3 regions of the Paenibacillus sp. DCT19 genome follow, and region 2 is predicted to be linked to each of the others. Evidence: riboswitches for the same ligand, from Rfam matches in the RefSeq annotation. Region 2 holds a riboswitch; each other region holds the start of a gene.
What was found. A riboswitch is a leader RNA that binds a small molecule or an ion and turns the genes downstream of it on or off. The one in region 2 is predicted to bind cyclic di-AMP.

Region 1 (3,279 bases), 2.2 Mb from region 2:
TTCTGACGATTGTAGGCTTGTGTGAAGAGTTGTCCTTCTCTTGGAAAGAGCAATTTACACCGCATCAAGTGGAGTACCTTGAAGAACGTGTGATGTCCGCCAAAGTGCTTGATTTTTGGTTTGAGAAGAATGACAGCAAAGAGCACGCGCAGCGGTAAATTTCAGTCGGGACATACATTTCGTATGACATGACAGTCCAATACAGTCACGTGAGACCTAAATGAGTTGTCATTTAGGTCTCTTTTTGTAAATTAATTTGGAACATAGGAGCTATAGACATGATTAGTGATACAGAGCTGGATGCCCTGCGTTTGTCAGGTGAAAAGGTTAGAGTAGTAAGGGACGAGCTGGAGTCCAATGATGTAACAGGAATTGTTGTTGCTTGGGATGGAGAGCAGGTACTCATTCGTCGGCAGAATCGGCGTGTGGTTAAGCTCGATCGTAGTTATCGCTATCAGTTGTTCAGCGAGCCGCGCCAGAGTCCACTTAGCGATTAGAAAGAAAGTTAACGGGATTTACCATCATTCCATAGGCATAAACGAATCGCTCAGGAGAAAGGATAGTTACAGTGAAGGAATTGGGAACTATCTTTGAGAGGGCGTGCAATGATATGACATTGATGAATGAGAAGGTTCATGCGTATAAAGATCAGATTGGTGAATTGAGCGATGTGTTACCAGGAGTGGTGAAGTCTTACCATGAGTTTACCGGAGAATGCTTTCAACCTGGAGCCATTGATGCCAAAACAAAACAATTAATTGCCTTGGGCATTGGCTTATTTGCCAATAACGAAGTGTGTACCTTCTATCACGTGGAGGAAGCTCGTGCGAAGGGCGCTACTGATCAGGAGATTATGGAGACTATAGCTGTTGCAGGAGCCGTAGGCGGTGGACATGCACTGTCTCAGGGGGCAATGCGCGTACAAAAGGCGCTGCACTAAAGCAGGATGAAGTTAAAGAAATGAAAATAAGGACTTATTCCTTGGCATAATGCTACGGAAATAGGTCCTTATTTATGTTTACAGTAAGTTGTATTATATTTTTCCAATCATTTTATTATACATAAACTGCCCAGTTACCCGGCGGGCTGTGACATAACGGTCTTTGAAGTAAGGGTTGGACAATTTGGTGATGCTAACCCCTTTGCTGCTTGAAGCATGTGCGAATTTGCCGTCACCGATATAAACGCCTGTGTGTGAAACGCCATTGCCCATTGTGTTGAAGAAAACAAGATCTCCTGTGCGAAGGTTCGCTTTGGATACTGGTGTTCCTGCTTTGGCTTGCTGCTGGGAAGTGCGAGGTAAATTGATACTATATTTATCAAAGAGATATCTCATGAATCCAGAACAATCGAAGCCGGCCATGGTTGTACCGCCCCATTTGTACGGAATGCCTGTCATGTTATTAACAACTGTATTGATTGTGCTTGCCTCTGTACTTGTTGCACCTGAAGTAAATAGTACTGCTGCTCCAAAAATGGAGATGATAAGTTTTTTCAAAATCAATGTTCTCCCTTCGTTGCCTACGGAGTTAGCTAAGGGTTCGGTAGAAGGTTCCCTATATTTCCTATGTATAAGAATAATTCACCCAAAATGGTTCCCCCGTTTTCAAACATGAAACTCGGCAATTGAATAATTAAGTTTTTGTAACCTTTTGAAACTATATTGCATATATGCGTAAATGTCAAACCCTTCTTAATACCTTCTTTATCGCCCAATGTTAACGGAACTATCGATTTTTATGAAGAAGAAACACGAAATAAAGATGCAACTGATTACAAAAAAGTAATATGTGTTTCAAATCCAAACAGGGTTGTATATCATTCGAACTTTGTCATGTGCAGTTTGAACTATTCTCATAGATACAATAATCGAGGAATGTTACAAGATGTTGCATTAATTGACAAAGATATTTTTTTTGCATAAGATCGTTCTATCCAATCCACATATTGGATAAAAATATAGTAGTTATATTTTAATTCAAATTAAGGTGGTGGTGGATGGTCGTGTAATTAGAAGGAAAGTAGTAAGTAGAATGATGGAAAATGAATGATTCTAATAAAAGGGAGTGTGTTATCATTTTGAGTACAAAAACAAAGTTAGTCACATTAGTTTTGGCATTTTCGATGGTATTTTCTGCGGTAGGTATGGTAATCCAACCCGTTAACACTGTATCTGCTGCTGATGCTTCAGGAACGACAGCAAGTATATCTGATATCTTGAAGAACCAACAAGCGGACGGTGGCTGGAGAAAAGAATATAAGCAAACAACGGGTGAGTGGGCGAAATCTACAATCGATAATAAAGCTACATACTCAGAAATTAGAAGATTAGCCAAAGAGTTTAAAAAGACAAACGACCCACGTTATTCTGCTGCGGCGATTAAAGGCATTAACTTTTTGCTGAATATGCAGTATTCCAATGGTGGATGGCCTCAAGTTTATCAAAGTTCCGGTTATCATAAACATATCACTTATAATGACGATGCAATGATAAATGTAATGTACATGCTGGATGAAGTAGCGACACGCAAAGGTGACTTCTCGTTTATCGACAGCAATCTCGCCAATCGTAGTAAAAATGCGGTTGCTAAAGGTGTAGATGCTATTTTGAACACTCAGGTGGTTTCAGGTGGCAAGCTGACAGCGTGGGGACAACAACATGATTCCAGCACACTCAAGCCTGCAGGTGCAAGAATCTATGAAGTGCCATCATTAACTGCTGGAGAGAGTGTAACAATTGTTAAATTCCTGAAAACGAGACCTTCCAACGCCAAAATTACTGCATCCATCAAGGGAGCAGAAGCTTGGTTTAACAAGGTGAAAATTACAGGTTACAGGTATGAGAGAGCTAATGGGGACAGCAAAATCATTGCTGACTCCAAAGCTGCACCGATCTGGGCTCGTTTCTATGAAGTCGGAACGGATAAACCGATCTTTATCGGTCGTGACGGTATCGTAAAATATAAATTAAGCGATATTGACAAAGAAAGAAGAGGCGGTTATGCATGGTATGGCAACTGGCCATCCAAGCTGTAACTTGCTTTAACTTCTAAACGGGCACGAATTAGTGCTGAGATCCCAATCACGAGAAGCCCGATCCGGAATGGAATATCTGGATCGGGCTTCTTTATGAGCATTTCATGTTGACATGTAAGTGCTTGCGTGATATATTATTTTTTGTCGCCGAGATACATAGTCACGGAGATCATCATATGCGGTCGTGGCGGAATTGGCAGACGCGCACGGTTCAGGTCCGTGTGGGCTAACCCCCGTGGAGGT
Region 2 (3,279 bases):
TATACACGAGGTAAGCTTGTCTTGCTCGGTATCGAACAACAAGTCGGCTCCAAAACAATGGAACGCATTCTCTCTACCTATGTGAAGAAGTACCGTTTCAAACATCCCACTTCAGCAGATTTCCAAAAGGTCGTGGAACAAGTTACTCGCACTTCATGGTCTACGTACTTTGATCAATATGTATATGGCGATGGGATGGCAAACTTCGCTGTAGAGAAAATCAGCGTAACTCCGATTCAGAAGGGTGATCAAGAGGTGTATGAATCCTCTGTGACCATTCAGAAAAAGGGAAGCAATTATATGAAGGTTCCTGTACGAATTGTGTTCGAGGATGGGCATATCGTGAACAAGGAGTGGAACGGAAACGAGGATCGAGTCACCTATAAGCTTACCTATACTTCTCCGGTTTCTTGGGCCATGACCGACCCTCTATACACCGTGGTACTAGAGAACCGTCATATGGACAATTTCCTAAAAGCCAAATTGGACGAACCAACTAAATTCCGCTGGAGTTTGAGCACGACCAAGCTTATAGAAGCTATTTTCGGAAGTCTGTCATGGTGAGGTGGAGACAGTGAAAGCAAAAATACGTGAAGGCTGGTTTCTCGTCCGTCAGCACATGTTCATAGCCGCACTACTATTTATCTATCAATTAGTATGGGGATACTTTATCTATCGGTTAGTGCAGTCCGCAGTAGTCCCGCTGCTGCTTCGGTATCCTGTCACGGATGCTGGAGAGCTCAGTACGCTGTTGTTCAAAATGGAGAGCCAACTGAGTCTCTCTACTCATCCTGAGGTTCATCGGTATCTATGGATTCTTGGAGCCATGCTACTGTTACGCATGCTAATCACTCCCCTCATCCAAGCAGGGCTGTTGTATTCATTACAGCATTTTAATCAATCTGAGGAACGAACTCCTTTTGTCCGTGGCATCAAAGTGTTATGGAAACCGATGTTACTGTTGCACTTCATAAGAACGTTGCTGATGCTGTTACCCGCCTACTGGCTTGTACCAAAACTGTACGCCATTCTAATGGATGGATTCCATTCATTACAACTGTTACTGCCTGGCATTCCATATGTCGCCCTGTGGATCGTGTACGGCTGGATTATTCACCATGTAATGTTATACATGCAGTTCGGTGCATCAGCTCCAGATGGCGAAGACCGGGCACACGGTATATTATACGCTCTATGGATCGCACTTCGTCATATCGTGTCTGTAATTGGCATCGCTGTGCTTCTGGGAGGGCTGCATCTGCTTCTCTTCGGTGCCTTCACTTCAGCATCATGGTTCTTAACAGGCCTCGCTGGCCTTATATTACAGCAAACGTATCCGCTGGCTCGCTGTCTCATGTCTCTATGGAAGATATGTGCCCATTTCCGCTTATGGCAGTCCAAGTCGACTAGAGGTTGATTCAAACAGGTTAAAATTTGTTACCATCTCCATGTCACATAAACGCGATGATAGCGCTTCACAAAAGCAAACCTCAACCTTTCCCCGTCAAAGGTCGAGGTTTTTTTTGCTAATTTTACTGCTAAACGTTGCCAAAGCAGTGTTCCTCTGTTACAATAATCGCAGTGAGTTTTTAGTAACAACTTTGTAATCTTTACCTTCATATTTGTAACTACTTAAAATTTAATCGTCATTTCTTGATTTCACAGGTGCACAACTAGCATAGCCAAATTCCTAGCACCTGGGAAGCGGGGGAACCAGTTATGGGTGAATTGATCTTGCTACAGAGGGATCATAGGGGACCTTCAACCGAATCCTTAAGCTAACCTCGCAGGCATTGGAAGGGGTATATCTCTTGTTCAAGAAGAAACTAACCGCAGCTGTACTTAGCCTCACATTTGCATTATCACTTGGAGCTGGCAGCGCATTCGCAGATTCAAAAATGGATGAAGTAATCGACTCAGCAATGGGAACTACATACAAAAGCGGAGGAACAACGCTTAACGGCTTTGACTGCTCTGGATTTACACGGTATGTATTCGACAAGCTTGGCATTGATTTGGCTCGCCAATCAAGCTCCCAATTCGAAATGGGTGACTCTGTGTCCCGTTCAGAAATGAGACCTGGCGATCTGGTATTCTTTAATACTTCTGGCAGTGGAATTTCACACGTAGGTATTTTCGTTGGAGAAGGTAAGTTCGCACACTCTTCTTCTTCCAAAGGCGTTACGATCAGCGCATTGAGCGAAAACTACTGGGCTAACCGTTATGTTGGCGCTAAACGTATTATGAGCACGGAAGCATATGAAACACTCGCACGTGACTAAGGACAAGCTGAGCAACATCATACTGTAACCAAGCATAACAGAACCGCCCGATCCATTCTCCGCAGGAATGGTTCCGGCGGTTTTTTTGTGCTTTCTCGTCCGTGCCCTTAAGATGTTTTTACCCATCCTATTGTAATATAAACGTAATAAACCAATCTTTTGTTTCAATTTTTTTCTATTTTACGAAGACTTGCCAAAACGACACCACGTTCTGTAGAGTAGCGTTAGGAATATCTATACATTTACACATGATCTGTAGGATCGATCCATCACCTTTCAGGAGCTTGTCCGTTTTGAAGAGGTACCTATCCTACAAATGAGAGGAGCGTGCAGGAAGTATGGACGAAGCTTCTGTGACGTTTCACGTTAAACCTATGGAAGAGGAACACGCACAGCAGATATGCAGTTGGCATTACGACCCGCCTTATAATATTTATAGTTGGCTTCCTTGGGAGCAGATGAAGGCACTTGAAGTCGAATTTGGGGATGTGCAGCTACGGAAAGATCAATATGCTGTCATTTTTGACAAGCATGATGAGATTTGTGGATTCGCACAGTTCTTTCCACTTGTGGGTGTTACCCGAATTGGGCTGGGTATGCATCCCGAACGATGCGGTCATGGACAAGGCGTGGATTTTGTGTCTGCGATTGTACAAGAAGCGATCCGAAGGAATCCTTCAAACGAAATTGATTTAGAAGTTCTCACCTGGAATACCCGAGCCATTCGGGTTTATGAAAAGGTCGGTTTTATCACCCAAGATACATACGAACGCCAAACCCCTACCGGTTTGCAGCCTTTTTATTGTATGGTGTATGCAGGAGCTCGTTAACTTACAGGATCATTAAGAGTTAAGCACATTCATGGTTTCATATGATAAGTTTCAAAAAATTACCACAAAATGCTATGATGTCGTGGATAGTTCCGTTATAATGATATGGACAGTTTCAGTTAGATGATCTTTCATTCTGGAGGGGACATAAGGGATGCACAAATGGA
Region 3 (3,279 bases), 2.9 Mb from region 2:
CGGAAAAACATCCGGCTCTGGTTAAACGCATGGTTCGTGAAGGTCATATCATTGGTAACCACAGCTATAGTCACCCTGAATTCAGTAAGCTGACGATGAATGATTTTCGCAAACAAATTTTACATACCGGGGATATCATTCGCAATCTGACCGGGTACACGCCAAAAATGATTCGTCCGCCTTACGGGGACATTAATGAAAAACAACTCCAGTGGGCTCAAAAGCAGCAGTATAGCATTGTGAACTGGAACGTGGATTCACTCGATTGGAAAGGTCTTTCCAAAGACAAAGTGAAGCAGAACATCTTATCCGCGGTTAAACCCGGGTCAATCATTCTTCAACATGCAGGTGGTGGAGTAGGCTCTAATCTGCAAGGTACAATTGATGCGTTACCAGAAATCATTGAGGAACTGCGAAGTCGAGGGTATAGTCTTGTAACATTGGACGAAATGTTAAACATCTCGAAGAGTAAGTGAATTAAGTATTAACGTTTTGCAAGATCACTTCGATAATGAACTTTCGGTAAACACAAATGATGAATAACTGCATCTGCATCGTCTGATCCAAGGTTTAACTAAAAAAGGGCGTCCTCTACTCACATCAGACTGTGAATGGAAGACACCCTTTTTGATTACGCCTAGATTACTGGTACATATGTTATTTTAAAATGTAAAGCTCTACATCCTGAAAACCAAATGTGCTCACGGATTGTTTACTACCAGGAATGAAAATATCAACGCGTTTGCCTTTGATCGCACCACCTGTATCTCGCGCCGTAGCTACAAACGCTTGTTTCGGCAGTCCTGGGTGTGTGTGACCTGTCACAAGAACTTTCGTTCCCAGCGGGATCACACTTGGATCTACAGCGATTGTACCCAGCTCAAGCGGATTACCGAAGTAGTCCACTGCACCCCATTTGCCATTCTCCGATGGATCTGCTGAATAGGCAGTTGCCTTCATTTCAATCGTTTTACTGTAATCAAAAGTTTTGCCCCATGCTTCGACCACTTTGCTGTCTGCATTGACGTCCAGACTCGCTGTGGTGATCGTTTTAGTCTCTGCTTTGGCTGCTGGAGCGGCTGCCGCTGAGACGGTGTTGGCTTGTCCAGGTACATTAATTTTTAGCCCACCATAGATGTTATAAGGTGAAATATTCGCATTTGCTTTAATGAGTGCTTCCATACCTACACCATACTGTTTGGATAAGGTATAGAAAGTATCTCCCTCTTTGGCCACATGAACAGAGTCAGCGTAAGCTGGAACGGCCTGAATGAGCATAGCTGCTGTCAGCAATGCTGTTGCTGCTTTTGCAATACGTTTCTTGTTAAACATGGTCTTCCTCCCTCATTATGCCTGCGAGGTTAGTTGTCGGATTCGGATGGAGGAAACCACCCTATAGGTTCAATCACAGCACTTTATCGTTATGTACGCCCTAATTCACCCCAAGCAGTACGTGATCATCAATCGTCGTATCTGCATCGTTACATCCCCCGCACTTCCTCCTCAGAAGTTTCGGCAGGAACAATATATCACAATATTGTAACCTAAAGTTGTAGTAAATCTTACCAGTACGTTTGCATTATCGAGATTTTGGTTAATAAATGGAGCCTTTCCCGTGCCTTTATTAGCTTATTTCTAACGAATAAATGACAAAAAAGTTACCTTTCATTTCATAAATCTTCTCGCTTATGACTCCCAAAAGAACAAATAAAACAGCCCTGTCAACGATGATGTCGACAAGGCCGTTTTTTACTTTTAGTTTAAAAGGTGGTTCAAAAAGTCCGCTTTTGATTACGAAGGATGCCCTGAAGCATCTCAACGTCTAATATGGAATTCAGCCGAAATGTCCGTTGCTCACGTAGTTTTTCCTACGTTCCGCTACTCCATTTCTACCTTTATACCTTCGCAGCTTAGAACATGGTCTTATAACACTTTGGCAAGAAAATCACGTGTACGTGCATTTTTAGGTGCACCAAACACTTCATCAGGTGTTCCTTGCTCGATAATCACGCCGCCATCCATAAACAAAATCCGGTCTCCTACTTCACGAGCGAAGCCCATCTCATGTGTTACAATGACCATCGTCATCCCATTCTCTGCTAGGCGTTTCATGACATCAAGCACCTCTCCAACCATCTCTGGATCAAGTGCTGAAGTTGGCTCGTCAAATAACATTACGTGTGGCTGCATCGCGAGTGCTCTCGCAATCGCAATACGCTGTTTTTGTCCACCGGACAACTGGTTAGGGTAAGCATCTTTTTTGTCAGACAACCCAACCGTTTTAAGCAAATCTGCGGCAATCTGATCTGCTTCCTGCACAGATTGTTTCTTTACTTTGATTGGAGCAATTGTGATGTTTTGTTGGATCGTTTTGTGAGGAAATAAGTTGAAATGCTGAAACACCATCCCCATTTTCTCACGAGTAGCATTGATATTATGCTTTGGTTCCGTAATCGAAACACCTTCAAATAGGATCTCGCCTGACGTCGGCTGCTCAAGCAAGTTCAGACAACGCAAAAACGTACTTTTACCCGAACCTGACGGTCCGATGACAACGACAACCTCGCCTTTGCCAATGGTTACATCTATGCCCTTTAACACTTCATTTTTTCCATAGGATTTATATAATTGACTAACGTCGATCACTTGCATTCAACTTCCTTTCCAGTCGTCCCAGCAGCTTGGACAGTATGAAGGTCATTACAAAATAAATGGCTGCTGCAATAAGGAATGGATTCATTCCTTGGTACGTAATATTTTTGACCACACTTGCCTGATACATAATGTCGACCATACCAATCACTGAGATAATGGAGGACTCTTTAATAATCGTTACGAACTCATTACCAATTGCAGGCAAGACAGCCTTGAACGCTTGTGGCAATATAATGTAGCGCATCGCTGCACCTCTACCCATTCCAAGTGAACGAGCAGCTTCTAATTGACCACGATCCACACCTTGAACCCCTGCACGGAATATCTCCGCAAGGTAAGCACCACTATTAATGGAAAGTGTAATTACACCGGCTTGTAGCGCTGAGAAGTTAATTCCAAAGGTTAAAGACAATCCATAGTAGATGATCATCAATTGCACCAGCATTGGCGTACCGCGAATAAGTTCAACATACGCTGTACCGATCCAACGCAGAATAGCCATATCATGCATCCGGAACATACAGATAATCAAACCGATGATTACCCCGAATAATACACCGAGTGCAGATAACAAAAGGGTGTAACCTATACCTGTAGCATAGAAGCTTTTGTATTCCCAGAATA

Region 1: another riboswitch for cyclic di-AMP. It lies ahead of DMB88_RS10365 (C40 family peptidase); the one in region 2 lies ahead of DMB88_RS00530 (C40 family peptidase).
Region 3: another riboswitch for cyclic di-AMP. It lies ahead of DMB88_RS13585 (3D domain-containing protein); the one in region 2 lies ahead of DMB88_RS00530 (C40 family peptidase).

The regions. Positions count from the first base shown of each region.
Region 1 is NZ_CP029639.1:2,291,467-2,294,745, forward strand. Features, by position in the region: gene DMB88_RS10350 (hypothetical protein) at 1-158, shown strand, start outside; gene DMB88_RS10355 (hypothetical protein) at 279-497, shown strand; gene DMB88_RS10360 (carboxymuconolactone decarboxylase family protein) at 611-940, shown strand; gene DMB88_RS10365 (C40 family peptidase) at 1,034-1,498, opposite strand; cyclic di-AMP (ydaO/yuaA leader) riboswitch at 1,504-1,635, opposite strand; gene pelA (pectate lyase) at 2,080-3,036, shown strand; tRNA gene DMB88_RS10375 (tRNA-Leu) at 3,215-3,279, shown strand, end outside.
Region 2 is NZ_CP029639.1:113,230-116,508, reverse strand. Features, by position in the region: gene DMB88_RS00540 (M1 family metallopeptidase) at 1-564, shown strand, start outside; gene DMB88_RS00535 (carbamoyl transferase) at 575-1,417, shown strand; cyclic di-AMP (ydaO/yuaA leader) riboswitch at 1,671-1,808, shown strand; gene DMB88_RS00530 (C40 family peptidase) at 1,812-2,282, shown strand; gene DMB88_RS00525 (GNAT family N-acetyltransferase) at 2,621-3,112, shown strand; gene DMB88_RS00520 (c-type cytochrome) at 3,267-3,279, shown strand, end outside.
Region 3 is NZ_CP029639.1:2,979,302-2,982,580, reverse strand. Features, by position in the region: gene DMB88_RS13590 (polysaccharide deacetylase family protein) at 1-476, shown strand, start outside; gene DMB88_RS13585 (3D domain-containing protein) at 658-1,278, opposite strand; cyclic di-AMP (ydaO/yuaA leader) riboswitch at 1,335-1,528, opposite strand; gene DMB88_RS13580 (amino acid ABC transporter ATP-binding protein) at 1,924-2,646, opposite strand; gene DMB88_RS13575 (ABC transporter substrate-binding protein/permease) at 2,633-3,279, opposite strand, start outside.